DNA from 2 places in the Blautia sp. KLE_1732_HM_1032 genome. Region 1 is predicted to be linked to the other one. Evidence: predicted binding sites of a transcription regulator. Region 1 holds the regulator's gene; the other holds the start of a gene.

What was found. The regulator HrcA, encoded in region 1, represses chaperone genes, less so after heat shock. The targets are predictions, from matches to a motif close to TGTTAGCACTCNNNNNNNNNGAGTGCTAACA.
Region 2: groES (co-chaperone GroES) is a predicted target of HrcA. The motif match lies at 6,051-6,081, and genes of this name have one in related genera.

Annotation. Positions count from the first base shown of each region.
Region 1 is NZ_CP102266.1:2,776,375-2,786,406, forward strand. It holds gene NQ489_RS13260 (16S rRNA (uracil(1498)-N(3))-methyltransferase) at 1-425, opposite strand, end outside; gene prmA (50S ribosomal protein L11 methyltransferase) at 430-1,383, opposite strand; gene dnaJ (molecular chaperone DnaJ) at 1,542-2,732, opposite strand; gene dnaK (molecular chaperone DnaK) at 2,754-4,646, opposite strand; gene grpE (nucleotide exchange factor GrpE) at 4,700-5,335, opposite strand; gene hrcA (heat-inducible transcriptional repressor HrcA) at 5,354-6,397, opposite strand; gene NQ489_RS13290 (ABC transporter substrate-binding protein) at 6,573-7,826, opposite strand; gene NQ489_RS13295 (glycoside hydrolase family 172 protein) at 7,842-8,951, opposite strand; gene NQ489_RS13300 (carbohydrate ABC transporter permease) at 8,993-9,847, opposite strand; gene NQ489_RS13305 (carbohydrate ABC transporter permease) at 9,859-10,032, opposite strand, start outside.
Region 2 is NZ_CP102266.1:2,089,144-2,099,175, reverse strand. It holds gene NQ489_RS10070 (sulfide/dihydroorotate dehydrogenase-like FAD/NAD-binding protein) at 1-293, shown strand, start outside; gene gltA (NADPH-dependent glutamate synthase) at 293-1,687, shown strand; gene NQ489_RS10060 (undecaprenyl-diphosphate phosphatase) at 1,867-2,742, shown strand; gene NQ489_RS10055 (DNA translocase FtsK) at 2,766-5,513, shown strand; gene rlmH (23S rRNA (pseudouridine(1915)-N(3))-methyltransferase RlmH) at 5,510-5,989, shown strand; gene groES (co-chaperone GroES) at 6,105-6,392, shown strand; gene NQ489_RS10040 (MATE family efflux transporter) at 6,392-6,886, shown strand; gene NQ489_RS17620 (hypothetical protein) at 6,895-7,149, shown strand; gene NQ489_RS10035 (ABC transporter substrate-binding protein) at 7,372-8,943, shown strand; gene NQ489_RS10030 (ABC transporter permease) at 9,042-9,992, shown strand; gene NQ489_RS10025 (ABC transporter permease) at 10,006-10,032, shown strand, end outside.

The sequences.
Region 1 (10,032 bases):
TTGGACTGTTTTGCCGCACTTTCTGCGATCTGCTGCCAGCGGGATACTTTTTTTTCTGCTTTTTTGTTATCCAGTTTTACCACGCAGCGTCTGGTTGAAACCGGAACTACGGAATATGCTCCAAGCTCTACTGCCTTCTGGATGATCAGCTCCATCTTATCAGCCTTCGGCAGTCCCTGAAAAAGATAAATACGGTTCTGCAGCTCATAATCCGGCTCCTGTACATAGAGGATATGAAGCAGGACTTCATTCTCCCCTGCGTTTTCGATCACACAGTGATATTCTTTTTCCTTATCGCTGATCCAGAGCTCCTCGTCTTTTTTCATGCGGAGCACATTGACAATATGATTGACATCATTTCCTGTGATACGGATCTCATGTCTGTCCCTGTCGATCTGATGAGGTTCCACAAAAAATCGCTGCATGAGATCAGTCCTTTCTTGCTGTCACAGATACCCACTCGCCCTGATGAGTCACCTCAACAAGCGTCAGTCCGGCGTCTTTTACAGCCTTCACTACGACATCCTCCTTTACATCCAAGATGCCTGATGTAATGTAGTAAGCGCCTTTTTTCATCTGTGCAACGATCACCGGAGTCAGCGGTACCAGAACATCTGCCAGGATATTTGCAGTTACGATATCATATTTCTCATATCCGACCTGATTCTGAACTTCTTTGTCATCGATGATGTTTCCGATCATCATGTCAAAGGATTTCTCCTCGATCTGGTTGGCCTCCTTGTTCTCAGACACTGCCGGAACTGCACAGGGATCAAGATCTGTACCAACCACATGACCTGCACCAAGCTTCAGTGCAACGATTCCCAGGATTCCACTTCCGGTTCCCACATCCAGAATCTCCATTCCCGGCTTCACAAATTTCTTCAGCTGACGGATCACAAGCTGTGTGGTCTCATGCATTCCTGTACCAAAGGCAGTTCCCGGATCAATGTGGAGGATCATCTTGTCCTTATCTTCTGCCTTCACTTCTTCCCAGGACGGTACGATCAGAATGTCGTCTACATAGAACTGATGGAAGTACTGTTTCCAGTTATTGATCCAGTCCTTGTCCTCTGTCTGGGATTCTGTGATGGTTGCCTCTCCGATATCCACAAAGCTTCTCAGATCCTCCAGTGCAGCCTTCACATCTTTCAGGATTGCCTCGGTATCCGCATCCTCTTCCAGATAGAAGTTCAGATATGCGATCCCGTCATCTGCTGGTCCCTCCGGCATGATATCCACAAACATCTGTGCTTTGTCCTCATCGGTCAGCGGCTGTTTGTCCTGGATCTCCACACCTTCAATCCCCACCTCGGCAAGTGTACAGATCACAATATCCTCTGCCTCTGTTTTTGTCTTAAGTGTAAAACGGTTCCATTTCATCTTTTATATCTCCTTATGCTGTATACACATTTACGGATTTTCATTCCAGTCTGTCGCCTGTTTTCTATTGTCTCGAAAACGGGCACTTCTTTTAATATACACGAATACAGAAAAAAAAGAAAGAGGCATTTTGTGCCTCTTTCCTGTTTTCACTTTATTTATTCCTCAAACATTTCCTTAACTTTCTCACGGAAACCTTTTTTCTTCTTTTCGGTTTTTTCGGAAGTCTCGGATGTGCTGTCCTCTGACGGACGGTTTCCACATGCCGCATCAAAAGCTTCCAGAGCTTTCTTTGCTTCCTCATTGAGATTTGTCGGAGTCTGGACTACCAGGGTTACATAGTGATCACCACGAACATTCTTGTTACGTAATGACGGAACACCTTTGCCCTTCAGGCGGATTCTTGTATCCGTCTGTGTTCCCGGTTTCACCTCATAGGAAACCTCACCGTCAACGGTATTAATACGCATCTCACCGCCGAGTGCAGCCTGTGCAAATGTGATCGGAGCTGTTGAAAAGATATTCATATCCTGTCTCTGGAAGATCGGATGACGGGCTACATTTACCTCCACCAGCAGATCTCCTCTCGGACCGCCGTTGGTTCCCGGCTCACCTTTTTCACGGATACGGATGCACTGGCCATTGTCGATACCGGCCGGTACAGATACCTGGATCTTCTTTCTGGAAGAAGTATATCCGGTTCCACGGCAGGCACTGCATTTATCCTTGATCACCTTACCGGTTCCATTACAGTCCGGACAGGTCTGAACATTACGTACCATACCAAACATGGACTGCTGAGTGTAAACGATCTGACCCTGGCCTTTACATTTCGGACATGTGACCGGTGATGTTCCCGGTTTCGCTCCGGTTCCGTGACATGTGGTACACTCATCTTTGAGAACGATCTCCAGCTCTTTCTCGCATCCGAAAACCGCTTCCTCAAAAGTAATGTTCACACGTGCACGAAGGTTGGCACCCTTCATCGGTCCATTGTTGGCCCGTCTGGTTCTGCCTCCGCCGCCGAACAGGTCTCCGAAGATATCTCCGAAGATGTCTCCCATATCCGCACCGTTGAAGTCGAATCCACCAAAGCCGCCGGCACCGCCTCCGCCGCCGTTTTCGAATGCTGCATGACCAAACTGATCATACTGTCTTCTCTTGTCGGCATCACTTAAAACGGAGTAAGCCTCTGTCGCCTCTTTGAACTTCGCCTCAGCCTCTTTATCACCCGGATTTACATCCGGGTGATATTTCTTGGCCAACTTACGATATGCTTTTTTTAATGTTGCGTCGTCGGCGTTTTTATCCACACCTAAGACTTCATAATAATCTCTTTTATCAGCCATTGTAATTATTTCCTACTTGTCTTAGACTTCCTTGTAATCAGCATCTACAACATCATCGCCGTATCCTGCTTCATTTCCGCCCTGGGCACCAGCGTTTCCGCCCATGTTGCCCATATCCGGTCCAGGACCAGCCTGACCCTGAGCTCCCTGAGTCTGCTCATACATCTTGGAGAACAGTTTCTGAGCGCTCTCCATCATCTTCTCCTGTGCAGCCTTGATATCTGCAACCTGAGAATCAGTAAGCTCCTGAGCATTTGCTGTCTGTGCAAGAAGATCTTTCAGTGCATTGAGGTCAGCCTCAACACTTGCTTTATCGTTTGCGTCAAGCTTGTCGCCAGCTTCTTTCAGTGCATTCTCAACCTGGAATACCATGGAGTCTGCATTGTTTCTTGTGTCGATAGCCTCTTTACGTTTCTTATCCTGAGCCTCGAACTCAGCTGCTTCTTTGACAGCTTTGTCGATATCGGAATCGGACATGTTAGAACCAGCTGTGATCGTGATGTGCTGCTCCTTACCTGTTCCAAGATCCTTAGCAGATACATTAACGATACCGTTGGCATCGATGTCAAATGTTACCTCGATCTGCGGAACTCCACGACGTGCTGGCGGGATTCCATCCAGACGGAACTGGCCGAGGGATTTGTTGTCTTTCGCGAACTGACGCTCACCCTGTACAACGTTGATATCTACAGCTGTCTGGTTGTCTGCTGCTGTGGAGAAGATCTGGCTCTTCTTTGTAGGAATTGTAGTATTTCTCTCGATCAGACGAGTTGCGATACCACCCATTGTCTCAATGGACAGAGACAGTGGAGTAACATCCAGAAGAAGGATATCACCGGCACCTGCATCACCTGCAAGTTTACCACCCTGTACGGAAGCACCAAGTGCAACACACTCATCCGGGTTCAGGTTCTTGCTCGGCTCTTTGCCTGTTAACTGTCTTACCTTATCCTGTACAGCCGGGATACGGGAAGAACCACCAACCAGAAGTACCTGGCCAAGCTCAGAAGCTGTGATACCTGCATCAGACAGTGCACGGCGAACCGGCTCTGCTGTCATCTCTACAAGATCATGTGTCAGCTCATCAAATTTAGCTCTTGTAAGGTTCATATCGAAATGCTTCGGTCCCTCAGCAGTTGCTGTGATGAACGGAAGGTTGATGTTTGTTGTTGTTGCGGAAGAAAGCTCTTTCTTAGCTTTCTCAGCTGCCTCTTTCAGTCTCTGAAGAGCCATCTTATCGTTGCTTAAGTCTACGCCCTCTGTTCTCTTGAACTCGGAAAGCATGTAATCTGTAACTTTCTTATCAAAGTCATCTCCACCAAGACGGTTATTACCAGCTGTGGAAAGAACCTCGATAACGCCATCACCGATCTCGATCACGGATACATCGAATGTACCGCCGCCAAGGTCGTATACCATGATCTTCTGCTCTTTCTCATTGTCAAGACCATATGCAAGAGCTGCTGCTGTAGGCTCGTTGATAATACGTTTTACATCAAGACCTGCGATCTTACCTGCATCTTTGGTAGCCTGACGCTGAGCATCGTTGAAGTAAGCCGGAACTGTGATAACTGCCTCTGTTACTTTCTCACCAAGATATGCCTCTGCATCCTTTTTCAGTTTCTGAAGGATCATTGCTGAGATCTCCTGTGGAGAATATTTCTTGTCATCGATGGTTACACGGTAATCGGTACCCATCTCTCTTTTGATAGAGGAGATCGTTCTGTCTGCATTTGTAACTGCCTGACGTTTTGCAGGCTCACCTACCAGACGCTCTCCTGTTTTTGTAAATGCTACAACGGATGGTGTTGTTCTTGCGCCTTCTGTATTTGCGATAACTGTCGGCTGTCCACCTTCCATTACGGCTACACAGCTGTTTGTTGTACCTAAGTCAATACCAATAATCTTTCCCATGATTTTTTCCTCCTGTTTTAGTCTGTATCTGTTAAAATAAAGTTTGTTGTCAGTTAGTTCGCAACCTTCACCATACTGTGGCGTACTACGAAATCCTTGTAAGTGTAACCCTTCTGGAATTCTTCCACCACGATGTTCTCTCCAACCTCTTCATCCTCCACATGCATCACTGCATTATGGAAATCCGGGTTGAATTCCTTTCCCACTGCTTCGATTGGCTTCACGCCAAGCTCATCCAGTGTTGTGGTAAGCTGCTTGTAGATCATTTTCATTCCATCTGCAAAAGCATCGCCTTCCTGTGCCTGTGCAAGACCTCTTTCAAAGTTATCCACAACCGGCAGGATCTTTTCAACGATCTCTTTTGCTCCGATGATGTACATACTGGATTTTTCTTTTTCCGTTCTTTTACGGAAATTATCAAATTCAGCCATGGTACGCTTCAGGCGATCGGTAAGTTCCTCCACCTTCTGCTCAGATTTATCTTTTTTCTTCTTTCCGAAGAAGGAAGTTTTTGATTTTTCTTCTTTTTTATCCTCTGAGGCAGCTTCTTCGCCTGGAGTATTGTTTTCTTCCTCCGGCAGATCTTCTCCCTCCGGTGTCAGGTTTTCTTCTTCCTGATTTCCGTCAGTTACGGGGATTTCCTTCTCCGTTTCCTGCTCTTCGGATGTTTTCTTTGTTTCCTCCGACACTTTTTTTCTACCGCCTTTCTAAGTTTTCTTCTTTTTCAAAACGTCATCCAGATGATTCTTCAGTTCCTTCAGACTGTCCACTACATTCTCATAATCCATTCGTTTGGGACCGATGATCCCGATGGTTCCGTACATTCCGTCTCCCAGTTCATATCTGGCAGTTACAATGCTGCAGTCCTTCATGGTCTGGATCGGCATCTCATCACCGATATAAACCTGGATTCCTGTATTCTCTCCATCTGACATCTGTTCTTTTACAAGATCGGCAAGTTCATGCTTCTCCTCAAATGCGGAGATCAGCTCCGTTGCCTTCTCTTTATCGGCAAGCTCCGGATACTTGAAGATGTTCGTTGCACCTGAAGTATAGATCTCCATATCTTCCTCTTCCACATGAATGGTGGCTGCCACTGCATCCAGAACCGTTGCCACCACACCGCTGTGGCTGCCTGCCTGTTCCTTCAGTCTGGCGATCATCCCAAGGTTGATATCCTGGATCGGGATCCCATTGAGATTGGTGTTAAGAAGAAGATTCAGTTTCAGGATCGTCTGGTCGTCCATTTCCTCATCCAGATTGATGATCTGGTTCCGGACTGTGTTGTTGTCACTGACAACCACAGCCACAAGCTGAAGCTCACTCATTCTCGACAGCTGGATGAACTTGATCTTGTTGCCGCTGTACTGCGGAACGGAAACCATGGTAGCATAGTTGGTATTGGAAGCAAGAACCTTCGCAACCTTCTTAAGCACCTTATCCATCTTATCTGTCTTCTCAATGATCAGATCTCGCAGCTCTGCAACCTCTGCTTCCTTCTCTTTCATCAGCTCATTGACGTAAAGTCTGTAGCCTTTATCTGAAGGAATCCTTCCTGCTGAGGTATGAGGCTGGACGATATAGCCCATATCTGTCAGGTCTGACATTTCATTTCGGATCGTTGCGGAACTTACATTGAGATCCGCATACTTGGAAATGGTCCTGGAACCAACCGGTTCTCCGGTCTCCATATAGGTCTTGATGATTGCTTTTAAGATTTTTTGCTTGCGCTCATTCAACACCTCTTCCATGAAGCCATCTCCTTTCCTTTTTATTCTTCCTGACGGATGTTGATTCTTTTTTTATATCTGTTAGCACTCATTTTAGTGGAGTGCTAACATCTACAGTCTTTAAGATATCACCATGTAAAATATTTGTCAATATGTTTTGAAAAAAAGTTCTTATTTTTTCGCAACAAAAAAAGCATCAGTACGATGCTTTTTTGTAATACTGGTCTATGCAGTTCTGTGCTCCGGTAAAAAATTCCGCTTCTGTTTTCTGTCCCAGCACATATTTCTGAAATTCCGTACCCATAGTCGAAACAGCTTCTATGGAATCGGCGCACAGTGGTCTTGCCTTCAGCTTATAATCTTTCAGATATTGCCGGATCATTTCAATGCCATCCAGATCAAAATTCTTATCCTCGATCACATCCAGTCTTGCTGGACACATTTTTGTCAGCTGTCCGTAATTTTTACTGGCCTCATATCCGGACACATACTGAAGGAACTTCAGAGCTGCTTCTTTATGATCAGAATTTTTATTCAGTACATACTGCCAGGTTGCGATATTGGTCACCTTCTCGTCAAATTCCGGAAATGGTGCCATATGGATCTTATCTTTTCCATACACGCCTGCATTCTGAAAAGTACTCAACACACCGGTATACATAAACATACATCCATACTGGCCGTTTATAAATTTTTCATTCAGCTGGTCATGCTGGTCGATCAGATTCTCCTCTGATATCATCCCTGTATCCAGCATTCGCTTCATATATTCTGCCGCTTCTCTTGTTTTCGGATCCGTCCAGTCTGTATAATCTCCTCCGAAAAAATCGACATACTCGCTGATACTATTATATATGTAAGAAATCTCCCATGCATCCCCATATGCATATTTTCCCGTATTCTGAAGCTTTTTCTGAAGGATCTCAAGATCACTGAGACAGGAGAGTCTGTCCAGACCAGCCTGATCCAGCAATTCCTGGTTCACCCAGAATGCCATGATATCCATCCTGAACGGTACCGAAAAAATATGTCCGTCTGACATGCATATTTCTTTCAGGTATTCCTGCAGAAAATTCGCCGCTGTCTCCTCTGTCATAACCGTATCTTCCAACGGAAGAAGAAATCCCTTATGTTTAAATTCGGATATCATCTCATCATTTACTGTGATCAGATCAACAGAATCATCTCCTGATGTCAGAAGAGTTGCTATTTTGGCCTGGCGATTGTCCGCATTGGCCGGACATTTTTCAATATGGATCTTTATTCCAAGATCTTTTTCCGCCTGGCTGATAAAAGAATCAAAGCCTTCTGTGCCTGCATCCACATGAAGGATCGTCAGTTCCTGTCTGTTCTCCGGCACAATATCAGATGCAGCCTCCTTCTTCTGGACTCCACATCCTGTCACTGCCAGAGCCAGGGCAAATACCCCGCAAAATACCTGTTTTTTCAATCTCTACCACCCTTTTTATCTGGGCCATCTATCCTCTTTTGACATCAACGGCTGGAACGGTGCATGAGGAAGTGTCTGATACCAGTACGCTACACTTGCCACATCATCCTGTCGTTCAAACAGGCCACGGTATCCGACGCCTATCTGCTGAATCGTAACGCGAAGATCCTCTTCAAAGCAGATTGGATCCTGTAAATGCCATCTGTAAAAGCCTCTCATTGGCGGGCAGTCATCATTATGATAAAAATTGTGGATCAGCTCGTCATGGGCAGAATAATACGGATATCCCAGATACGGCGTGTTATAATTCTGTTCCACGGTTTTTCCATCCACCTGTTTGGCAAAGCTCCAGGAACCACCAAAGTAATCTTCCGTTCCTGTTCCACAGATGGTCGGATACTCCTCATCTCCGTCAATATAAAACTTCATTTCTCCCTCGCCCCACCAGTAACGTTCCAGTGTGGTAAGTGCCATGTAGGTTCCTATATAATGGCCTTTTCCTTTTACTCCATCCAAAATTGTATAATCTTTTGTTTTTTCTGTCAACCGTTCCCTTCTCCACTGCGCATGGAAATAAGCAATATCGTCCGGAAGCTCATCATAGAGACAGTAATCTACCTGATAAAAGAAAGCCGGGATTTTATTTGCATGCTGGTTTTCCAGTGTGATCTTTGCTTTCTTCTTAAACGGCATCGGGAAATAGCAGTTAAAGCCCCTGTTTGGAACAACAGCCACCGGAACAGAATTTACAAAACATTCCCTTCCGAATCCGCAGCAGAAGAAATCACCCAGAGGACTTTCCACGGAAGGAGTTTCCTCGTCATCCCAGTACATACGGATTACAAGATCTCTCAGTACAAAGCAATCTGCCTCTGTAGTCTTGTTATCAACGGTGATCCAGATATGATTGATCTGTCCCGGTCCTTCCATTTCTGCCAGAGTTACCACAGTTCCCGGCTCAATATCCCTGAGACACGGGCTTCCTTTTCTGGACGGTCCCAGATGACTTGCAGCCATACCGCCTCTGCCTTTTTCTCCATGAGGATTTTCTGCGTTGATCGCACGGCTTTTTCCATGCTTTGCAAGTGCGATCCCTCCCAGTCCGCCTGTAAATGCCTGATACATATCTGTTTTCTCCTCTCTTTTGGAAATTAAAAATATTATATTTACGCTTTTACTCCACCTGCCATGATACCATCCATGATCTGTTTCTCAAAAACAGCTACAAAGATAATGATCGGAAGAAGGATGATCCATCCCATGGCGCTGACCAGATCCCACGGAACTCCATACATGTTGTCACGTAACGGAAGCTGTACGATGGAAACAGAAAGTACCTGAATACCATTTGAATAAAACAACGGTGTGAAAAAGTTATTCAGACAGGTAATAAAGTTGATAATGCAAACCGTAGCGATTGCCGGCTTCATCAGCGGCAGAACGATCGTAAACAGTCTCTGTGAAAAAGATGCGCCGTCAATAGCAGCTGCCTCCTCCAGTGAGATCGGGATCTCACCGACAAAGTTTCTGAGGATCAGAACCGTAAACGGTATAACGGTACTGATATAAAGAAGGATAAGTCCCGGATATGTATCATACAGCTTTACCTTCTGCATAAACTCATACAGCGGGCGGGCTGTGACAACCTCAGGGATCAGCATGGTAGCCAGAACAAACGCAAATGCAACAGAAACTCCCTTTGAGTTAAATCTTGAGAAGCCATAGGCAGCCATTGCACACAGCACGGTACTGATCACAAGTGTAATGCCTACGATCAGAACTGTATTTCCGATCTTTGAAAGCAGTCCTACATTCTGTATCAGAAATTTATAGCTTTCCAGTGTGGGATGATCCGGAAGATAATCGATCGGTGTTTTAAACAGTTCTCCTGACGGTGTGATCGAAGAAATAAAGATCCAGTAAACCGGGAACAGGATCAGAAAAGCCACAACTGCAAACAGAACCCATCTTCCAACGGCTACCACTCCATGATAAACATTATATTTTCCTGTATTCTTCACGATAATTCCCCCTAACTGTCAAACTTATTCATAACACGTATATTCAGCCAGCTGAAGATCGCCATTACAACAAACAGCAGCATAGCCAGCGCCGAAGCATATCCTACGTTTAGATTTGTAAATGCTTCTGTTGTGATTCTGTATGCGATCAGCGCAGTATCCTCTCCAGGGCCTCCAGATGTCAT
Region 2 (10,032 bases), 690 kb from region 1:
TGATGAAATTTGTCTGTCTTCTTACCAAGAAGCTTGGTATCCACACAATTGTCAGCATGAACCCGATCATGGTTGACGGAACCGGTATGTGCGGCGCTTGTCGTCTCCAGGTCGGTGATGAGATCAAATTTGCCTGCGTAGACGGACCGGAGTTCGACGGACATCTCGTTGATTTCGATCAGGCTATGAAGAGAAGCCAGATGTATAAGACCCAGGAGGGCCGTGCATTACTGAAGCTTCAGGAAGGCGATACCCACCACGGTGGATGCGGACATTGCGGAGGTGACAACTAATGGCAGATGCAAAAATGTTAAAAAAAGTTCCTGTAAGAGAGCAGGATCCGAAGGTACGTGCGACAAACTTCGAGGAAGTATGTCTTGGATATAATCAGGAAGAAGCAATGGAAGAGGCACAGAGATGCCTTGGCTGTAAGAAACCGAAATGTGTAGAGGGATGTCCGGTATCCATCAATATTCCGGGATTTATCGAGCACATCAAAGAGGGCAACATGGAAGAGGCTTACAAGGTGATCGGTTTATCTTCCGCACTTCCGGCTATCTGTGGTCGTGTATGTCCGCAGGAATCCCAGTGTGAGGGACAGTGTATCCGCGGTAAGAAGGGCGAGGCTGTTTCTATCGGTAAGCTGGAGAGATTCGTTGCAGACTATGCTCTGGAGCATGATATCAAACCTGCAGGAGCAGAGGTTAAGAACGGACATAAGGTTGCAGTGATCGGTTCCGGTCCATCCGGACTTACCTGTGCAGGTGACCTTGCAAAGGCAGGATACGATGTAACTGTATTCGAGGCTCTTCATGAGCTTGGCGGTGTTCTTGTTTACGGTATTCCGGAGTTCCGTCTTCCGAAGCAGAAGGTTGTTAAGAAAGAGATCGAGAAGGTCAAAGAACTTGGCGTTAAATTCGAGACAAACGTTGTCATCGGTAAGTCCACTACCATCGATCAGCTGATCGAGGATGAGGGATTTGAGGCTGTATTCATCGGTTCCGGTGCAGGACTTCCGATGTTCATGGGCATCCCGGGTGAGAATGCAAGCGGTGTATTCTCTGCAAACGAGTACCTGACAAGAAGCAACCTCATGAAAGCATTCGATGATTCCTATGATACACCGATCGCAGCAGGCAAAAAGGTTGCAGTTGTCGGCGGTGGTAACGTTGCCATGGATGCTGCAAGAACAGCGCTGAGACTTGGTGCTGAGGTACATATCGTATACAGAAGAAGTGAGGCAGAGCTTCCTGCACGAGCAGAGGAAGTTCATCACGCTAAGGAAGAGGGCATCATCTTTGATCTTCTTACAAATCCGAAGGAGATCCTCGTTGATGAGAACGGCCACGTAAACGGTATGAAGGTTGTCAAGATGGAGCTTGGTGAGCCGGATGCATCCGGAAGAAGACGTCCGGTAGAGATTCCTGGTTCCGAGTATGATATGGATGTAGATACTGTCATCATGTCTCTTGGTACTTCACCGAACCCGCTGATCTCTTCCACAACCAAGGGCCTTGACATCAACAAGAGAAGATGTATCGTTGCCGAGGAAGAAACCGGTAAGACATCCAAGGACGGCGTATATGCCGGTGGTGATGCCGTTACAGGTGCAGCTACCGTAATCCTTGCCATGGGTGCAGGTAAAGCTGGTGCAAAAGGTATCGACGAATATCTGAAAAATAAATAAGCAGAAAGTCTGTTTATAAACAGATCCTCCGACTGTGTTTTTTGATGCAGCCGGAGGATTTTTTTTCTTGTAGATCAAAAAAGAACATTTGTTTGAAACTTTTGCCAAGTGAAGATTGTAAGTTTTACTCAGTTATGCTATAATGTGTTGGAAAAAATTTAAGAAAAGGAAATATCATTATGTCAGTGATACATGCGATTATATTGGGAATCATTCAGGGAATCACCGAATTTCTGCCGGTGAGCAGCTTCGGACATCTCTGTGGAGTGCAGGATCTTTTGGGCGGTACCAGAGGCTCCGGTGTGCTTTTTGAAGTGATGCTCCATCTGGGAACTATGATAGCTCTGATCCTTGTTTTTCTGAAGGACATCAAGAAGATCGGGATCGAGCTGATCGGAATGATACTGGATCTGATCGGAAATGCCAATATTTTTCTCTATAACCGTAGGACTGGGAAAGAGCTTACCTACGCAAAGATCATAAGCGGAACTTACCGGAAGCTTACTGCCCTGATTATGGTATCTACTATTCCTACAGTCCTGATCGGATATCAGTGCAAACGACTTGTTGTGCGAAGCGCATCCTCACACATGTTTTCCGGGATCGGAATCCTTCTTACAGGTGTGATCCTCCTTGTTGTGGACTACAGTAATGTCAATGGCAGCAAGGGAACAAAAGAAACCAGCTTCGGAGATGCTATGTGGATGGGTATCTGCCAGGGCCTTTCTGTGTTTCCGGGCCTTTCCAGGCTTGGACTTACCATGAGCGCAGGACTTTTCTGCGGCCTCGGACGGAAGTTTGCAGTGAAATATTCGCTGCTGATGAGCATTCCGGCTGTGGTGGGAGCTTTTTTTGTGGAGATGGGAGAGTTCACTTCTGTTCATATGACTGTTGGCCAGGGATTTACTTATGTTCTTGGAATGATCGTGGCCGGGATCACAGGCTATCTGGTGATCCGTTTTATGCTTAAGCTTTCGAATCAGGTCAGACTGCGTTATTTTGCATTTTATTCTTTTGCAGCCGGAATCCTTATTCTGGCAGCGAATTATATTTGATATCAACTGGGAGGAGTCTGACAATGGCAGCTTCAAAAACGACAAAAAAAAGAAAAAGAAAACCTGCAGCGAAGCAGCAGCCTGTCGGTAACCGCTTTCAGACAGAGATCTTGATCCTTGTGATGTTTGCGGCCTGCCTGATCCTGATGATCAGTGCATTTGGTATGGGAGGAATCGTAGGAAATGCCATCAGTGCCGTATGCTTTGGCATCATGGGACTTTGTGCATATATTTTCCCGATCCTGCTTTTTGCCGGAGTTACGTTCCTGATCGTGAACAATACCAACCGCCTTGCCTACAAAAAGGTACTGGCGGGCGTGGTATTTTTTGTGTTCCTCTGCGGCTTTCTTCAGCTGATCACAGAGGGCTATACGCCAAGTACCACGTTTTCAGATTATTATTCACTGAGTTCGGAATACCGTACCGGCGGTGGAGTATTCGGTGGTGCAGTATGTATTTCCACAGCATCCGCTTTTGGCGTTGTGGGCGGAACTGTGATCATCGTTCTGGTGCTTCTTGTGTCTCTCATTATCATAACACAGAGATCCTTCTTCGGATTTATGAATAAGATCCTGGACTTTTTTACAGATGCAGCAAGAGAGGGCAGAGAAGCTTATCTTGAGGGACAGCCGGACAGAGAAAAGCAGAAGGAGCTTCGCAGAAAGATCCGTGCGGAAAAAAGAGCGGAGAAGATCCGCCGGCTGGAAGAAGAGCTGGAGGAAGAAGAACTTGCCCTTACAGAGAAAGATCCGGAAAATATCTCAAAAAAACAAAAGAAAAAAACAAGAAGATCGCAGAAAGAAAGACAGGCTGCGGTGAAGGCGAACCGGGAAGGAGAATTTAATCTTCCTTCTTTCCTTGATGAACAAAAGGCTGTACTTCCGGCAGATACAGATCTGACAGAAGAGGATCCAGGGCTTGATGAGAAACCGGAGGAGCATGCTCAGCCGCTGGAATTCCAGATCCACCGTTCACAGTCCCAGCCGGCCCGGGAAGAGTCGGAGGAGCCGGATTTCGAAAGAGAAATGCAGGAAGCCGAAGAGGAGGATGCTTATGCCGGCTACGAGGATGTGGATATTCCCGAGATGCAGCAGATCCTGCCGGCAAAGACAGCTGCAGCAGCAAAAGCTTCTCGGGAAACAGGAAAGGCAGCCGTTCCCGCTGAGATAAAGGAGGATCCTCAGCCGGAAGCTGAACAGAAGGCATCCCATCAGCCCTCCAGAAACCCGAAGTCATCTCAGACAGAGATCGAGCATGGGATCAGAAATATCCAGCATGAGATCAGCCAGGGAGAAGCTCCGGAGAAGAAACCATATCAGTATCCGCCGCTGAAGCTTCTGAAGCGCGGAGATGGCAGATCTCAGGGAGATTCCGATGCACATCTGCGCAAAACAGCGCAGAAGCTTCAGGAAACCCTGCATAATTTCGGCGTCAATGTAACCGTTACCAATGTGAGCTGCGGACCTACCGTTACCCGCTATGAGCTGCAGCCGGAAATGGGTGTGAAGGTCAGCAAGATCGTTGGTCTTTCCGATGATATCAAGCTGAATCTTGCTACACCGGATATCCGCATCGAAGCACCGATACCGGGAAAGGCAGCCGTGGGGATCGAGGTCCCGAACAAGGAGAACAGCCCGGTCATGCTGCGGGATCTTCTTCAGTCAGAGGAGTTTAAAAATGCGAAATCCAAGCTGTCCTTTGCAGCAGGTAAGGATATTGCCGGAAAACCGGTAGTGGCAGATATTGCCAAGATGCCGCATCTTCTTATCGCCGGAGCAACCGGCTCCGGAAAATCCGTCTGCATCAATACGCTGATCATCAGCATCCTTTATAAGGCTACACCGGATGAGGTGCGTCTGATCATGATCGATCCGAAGGTGGTGGAGCTCAGTGTATATAACGGGATCCCGCACCTGTTCATTCCGGTGGTCACAGATCCGAAGAAAGCGGCCGGTGCGCTGAACTGGGCTGTTTCCGAGATGACCAGCCGTTACAATGCCTTTGCGGAATATGGGGTACGTAATCTTGGAGAATATAACAAAAAGGTTGCCAATATGCGGGTCCCGGAGGGAGAAAAGGCACCTGAGAAGATGCCGCAGATCGTGATCATCGTGGATGAGCTTGCGGATCTTATGATGGTTGCGCCGGGAGAAGTTGAGGATGCGATCTGCCGTCTGGCCCAGCTGGCACGTGCAGCAGGTATCCATCTGATCATTGCTACCCAGAGACCATCGGTCAATGTCATCACAGGTCTGATCAAGGCCAATATGCCGTCCAGGATCGCATTTTCCGTATCTTCCGGTGTGGATTCCAGGACGATCCTGGATATGAACGGTGCCGAGAAGCTTCTTGGCAAGGGCGATATGCTGTTTTATCCTCAGGGATATCAGAAGCCGGCCAGACTGCAGGGCGCTTTTGTTTCAGATGAGGAGGTCAGTGCAGTCGTAGAATATGTCTCTGACAAAAATCAGGGTGCTGTTTATGATACCTCCATCGAGAAGCAGGTCAATACAGCTGGTGTTCCGGGAGGAGCCGGCGGCGGTGACAGAGATGTCTATTTTACAGAAGCCGGTAAATTTATCATTGAGAAGGAAAAGGCCTCCATCGGTATGCTCCAGCGTATGTTCAAGATCGGATTTAACCGTGCGGCAAGGATCATGGATCAGCTTTGTGACGCAGGAGTGGTAGGTCCGGAGGAAGGAACCAAGCCAAGGAAGGTTTTGATGTCAGCAGAAGAATTTGAGAATTATCTGGAGGAGAACGGTGGATGAAAATAAGTATCCTGACAGTAGGGAAGATCAAGGAAAAATATCTGCGGGATGCCATTGCGGAGTATTCCAAGCGCCTTGGGCGTTACTGCAAGCTGGAGATCATAGAAGTGTCCGACGAAAAAACACCGGATAATGCCAGCGAAACAGTAGAAGATGCCATTCGGAACAAGGAAGGGGAGCGTCTTCTTAAATATATCCGGGATGATGCGTTTGTGATCACTCTAGAGATCGGAGGCGAACAGCTGACCTCTGAGAACTTCGCACGGAAGATCAACGAGCTGGGAATACGTGGGACCAGCCATATCCAGTTTGTGATCGGCGGCTCTATCGGTCTTGGAAAAGAAGTACTGAAGAGATCAGACTATGCTTTAAGCTTTTCGAAGATGACATTTCCTCATCAGCTGATGCGTGTGATCCTTCTGGAACAGATCTACCGCAGCTATCGTATCATCAGCGGAGAGCCCTATCATAAATAATATCATACTACATATCTGCAAATATCTTGACAATTTTCGGATATGTAGTATGATAAAAAAAGAGTAGCACTCGAAGCTCAAGAGTGCTAATAATCACAGAAAGAAGGAAATGAATATGGCATTAAAACCAGTTGCAGACAGAGTTATCGTAAAATATTTTGAGACAGAAGACAAAACCGCATCCGGCATCGTACTTCCGGACAGCTCCAAGGAGAAAACCCAGCAGGCAGAGGTTATCGCAGTAGGTGGCGGTAAGGTCGTAGACGGTAAAGAAGTACCGGTACAGGTAAAGCCGGGCGACCGTGTGATCTACGGAAAATACACAGGAACCGAGATCAAATATGAGGGTGAGAAATATCTGGTGATTAACGCAGATGATATCATTGCCATCGTAAAAGATTGATGAAGAATTTTTATCGTAATTTTCTGAAATTATGCTCCATGCTGGTGCTGCAGAATGTAGTGACCTTAAGTGTCAATCTTGCGGACAACATTATGCTGGGAGCTTTCAGCGAAACTGCATTATCCGGTGTGACCACCGTAAACCAGGTACAGTTCGTCTTTCAGCAGCTGCTTATGGCTCTGGGAGACGGACTTGTCATATTCGGAAGTCAGTACTGGGGAAAGAAAGAGACAGAGCCGGTAAGGAAGATCGGTGCCTGGGCCATGCGCACAGGCTTTTTTATTGCCCTTATGCTGTTTATCCTGGCCAGCCTTTTTCCAACACAGCTGCTGGGGCTTTTTACAACAGACCAGACGATTATCAAAGCCGGTCTTTCCTATCTGGCGATCATCCGGTTTACTTACTTTTTCTTTGCAGTGACGCAGATCCTGCTTGCTACACTGCGCTGTGTGGAAATTGCAGGGGTTGCCTTCGGGCTTTCGGTAATGACTTAAGTGTAGTAATGGTAGGAATGTCCTATCAGATGCCGACAAACGGTGGTATCATTCGGGGAAGCGGAAGCATCGCTTATTCCATGAAGGTGGACCTGATCAGTACCTGGGGGATCGTGATCCCTCTGTCCATGTTTATGGCATTTGTAGTCAAGGCATCTCCGGCAGTGGTGGTATGCTGCCTGAATGCAGATCAGATCTTTAAATGCGTGCCTGCATTTTTGAAGTGCAATTACGGACACTGGATCAAAAATATGACGAATTAAGGAAATATATATAGATCAGAGGCAAGATACAGAAAATTTATCTTGACGCCTGTGTAATCTGTATGTAGAATAAATACAAGCTTTAACGAAATGCAGTAAAAAAATCTCTGAAGAGCCAGGGACAGCTTGACAAAGGTAATATGGTATAGTATTATCTTGCTTATATCATATTAAACTGGTGGGAAAAGAGGTATACTCACTGAAACACAGGAGGAACAGGAAATGAGAAAAAAAGTACTGGCAGCGCTTCTGGCAGCTGCAGTGGCAGGAACAACTGTTATGTCAGGAATGACTGCTTTTGCAGCAGAAACAGAAGGAACCAAGGCGGAAGGCGGAAATATTACCATTGCAGAAACAGCAGATCCGCAGAACATCAATCCGCTTTACGTTGTGGATCAGACAAGCTTCGATATGATGCAGGCACTGTACAGCCCGTTTTTTGAGATCGTGAACGGAGAGATGTATTACGGAAACGGACTTTGCGAAAGTGTAACAGCCAATGATGATGCCAGCGAATTCACATTGAAGCTCAAAGACGGACTGAAATGGCATGACGGTCAGCCGATCACAGCCGATGATGTGGTATTCACCATGCAGGTGCTGGTAGATGAGAAGCAGAATGTTCCGTACTCTTCTTACGGATACGTTAATGACAAGGCAGTAGAGGCAGAGAAGGTTGATGACCTTACAGTCAAGATTTCCCTTGGATCATCTTCCGCAGGATTTCTTGGCGGACTGAGCCAGGTTTACTGTATTCCGAAGCATATTTATGACGGCGTGGAGAATATCGGAGAAAGTGATCTCAACAATGAACCGGTGGGAAGTGGTCCTTTTAAGTTCGAGGAATACAAATCCGGAGAGTATTATAAAGTAACAAAATTCGATGACTATTTTGATGATGTAAATCTGGATTCCATCACCTTCAAGATCGTAAAGGATTCCAGCTCCGCCAATGCGGCACTTGCAAGCGGAGATCTGGATGCACGTTTGATCAGCGCAGATGATTACGATACCGTCAGTGCTTATGATAACGTAAACATCAATACCTATAATTCCGGACGTGTCAACGCCATGTTCATGAATGAGCTGAACGAAGATCTTCAGGATGTAAAGGTACGTCAGGCGATCGCATACGCACTGAATAAAGAGGAGTTCTGTCAGTTTGCTTTCCTTTCCGAGGATTATGCAGAACCTGCAGATTCTATTTTCACACCGGATACACTCTACTATACAAAACCGGACAATACCTACGACAATGATCCGGCTAAAGCACAGGAGCTCCTTTCCGAAGCAGGAAAGACAAGTCTTTCTCTGAATCTGATGTATATCTCCACAGATAAGACAATGGAGAGTGAGGCTCTGTATGTACAGTCTGCCCTTGCCAATGTAGGAATCACTATCAATCTTCTTCCTACAGATGAGTCTACCTTCAAGAATAAGACAAAGGATCCGGAGTGCACAGATTATGATCTGGTACTGAGCTTCTACACTCTGGGAGAAGAGCCGAGCCTTTATGCAGACATGAGTTCTTCCGTCAGCCGTTCCAACTATTCCAGGATCAAGGATACAGATCTGGATGCATTATGGGAAGAGGGCAACAGCACTGCAGATGAGACAAAACGTGGCGAGATTTATAAGGAGATCCAGAATACGATCAATGATAACATGTATATCTATCCGATCGCTTATTCCAATGGTTTCTATGCGGTAAGTAAAGATTTCGGAGGCTTTGATGAATGTCTGTTAAAAACTATTTATTATGATTATTCCAAGATCTACACATTGGAGAAATAAATAATTTTATAGCGGATGAATACCGGAAACAGAAAGAGGCTGACGCGTTTTTGCGCCAGCCGATTTCCTGTTTTCGGGGAAAATAAAGGAGGTACATTTTGAAGAAGATCGTAAACCGTCTGATACAGTGTATTCTGACACTGTTTATTGTCTCTGTTCTCTGCTTTGCACTGACAAAAGCAGCGCCCGGAGATCCTGTCCTGACTTATGTGGAACCAAATATGAGTGAAGAATATATCCAGAACCTGAGAGAAAGCCTGGGACTTACAAAGCCTGTCTATGAGCAGTACTTTCTGTGGCTGGGAAGGATCCTTCACGGGAATTTCGGAAATTCCCTGATGAATAACCGACCGGTCCTGACACAGATGCTGGAGAGGCTTCCCGCAACCGTGATCCTAATGGGAACCAGCATGCTGCTTGGTTTTCTCATTGCCATTGTACTGGGCCTGTATTCCGGAAAGAATAAAAATGGTGTTCTGGATAAGATCACCAGCATGTTCTGTTATGTAGGTATCTCCATTCCTACGTTCTGGTTCGGTATCATGCTGATCTATCTCTTCAGTGTGCATCTCCATATCCTGCCAAGTATCGGTATGCATTCAGACGGCAACCGTTCCTTAGGAGATCTGATCCTGCATATGGTCATGCCTTGCGCAGTTCTGACCTTTGCAAATGCGTCACAGTACATCCGGTATTTAAGAAGCAGTACCATTACGGAAATGTCCTCCGATTATGTTATGGTGCAGAAGGCTTACGGAATGAAAGAGTCTGGAATCCTTTTCCGGCATGTACTGAAAAATGCCATGCTTCCTATGATCACAGTTCTCGGAATGAGCCTGCAGTCTCTGGTTTCCGGTGCCATTATCACCGAGCAGGTTTTTGCATGGCCGGGAATCGGTCAGCTGGCAGTGACCGCTGTTATGCAGTATGATTATCCCCTGATCATGGGAATCACCATGTTTACCGCGCTTCTCGTGGTGCTCGGAAATCTTCTGGCAGATATCCTGTATGCTGTCTTTGATCCGAGGATCCGCAAAGCAGGATGTTAGGAGGTAAAGGGACATGAGAGAAAATATCTGGAAAAATATC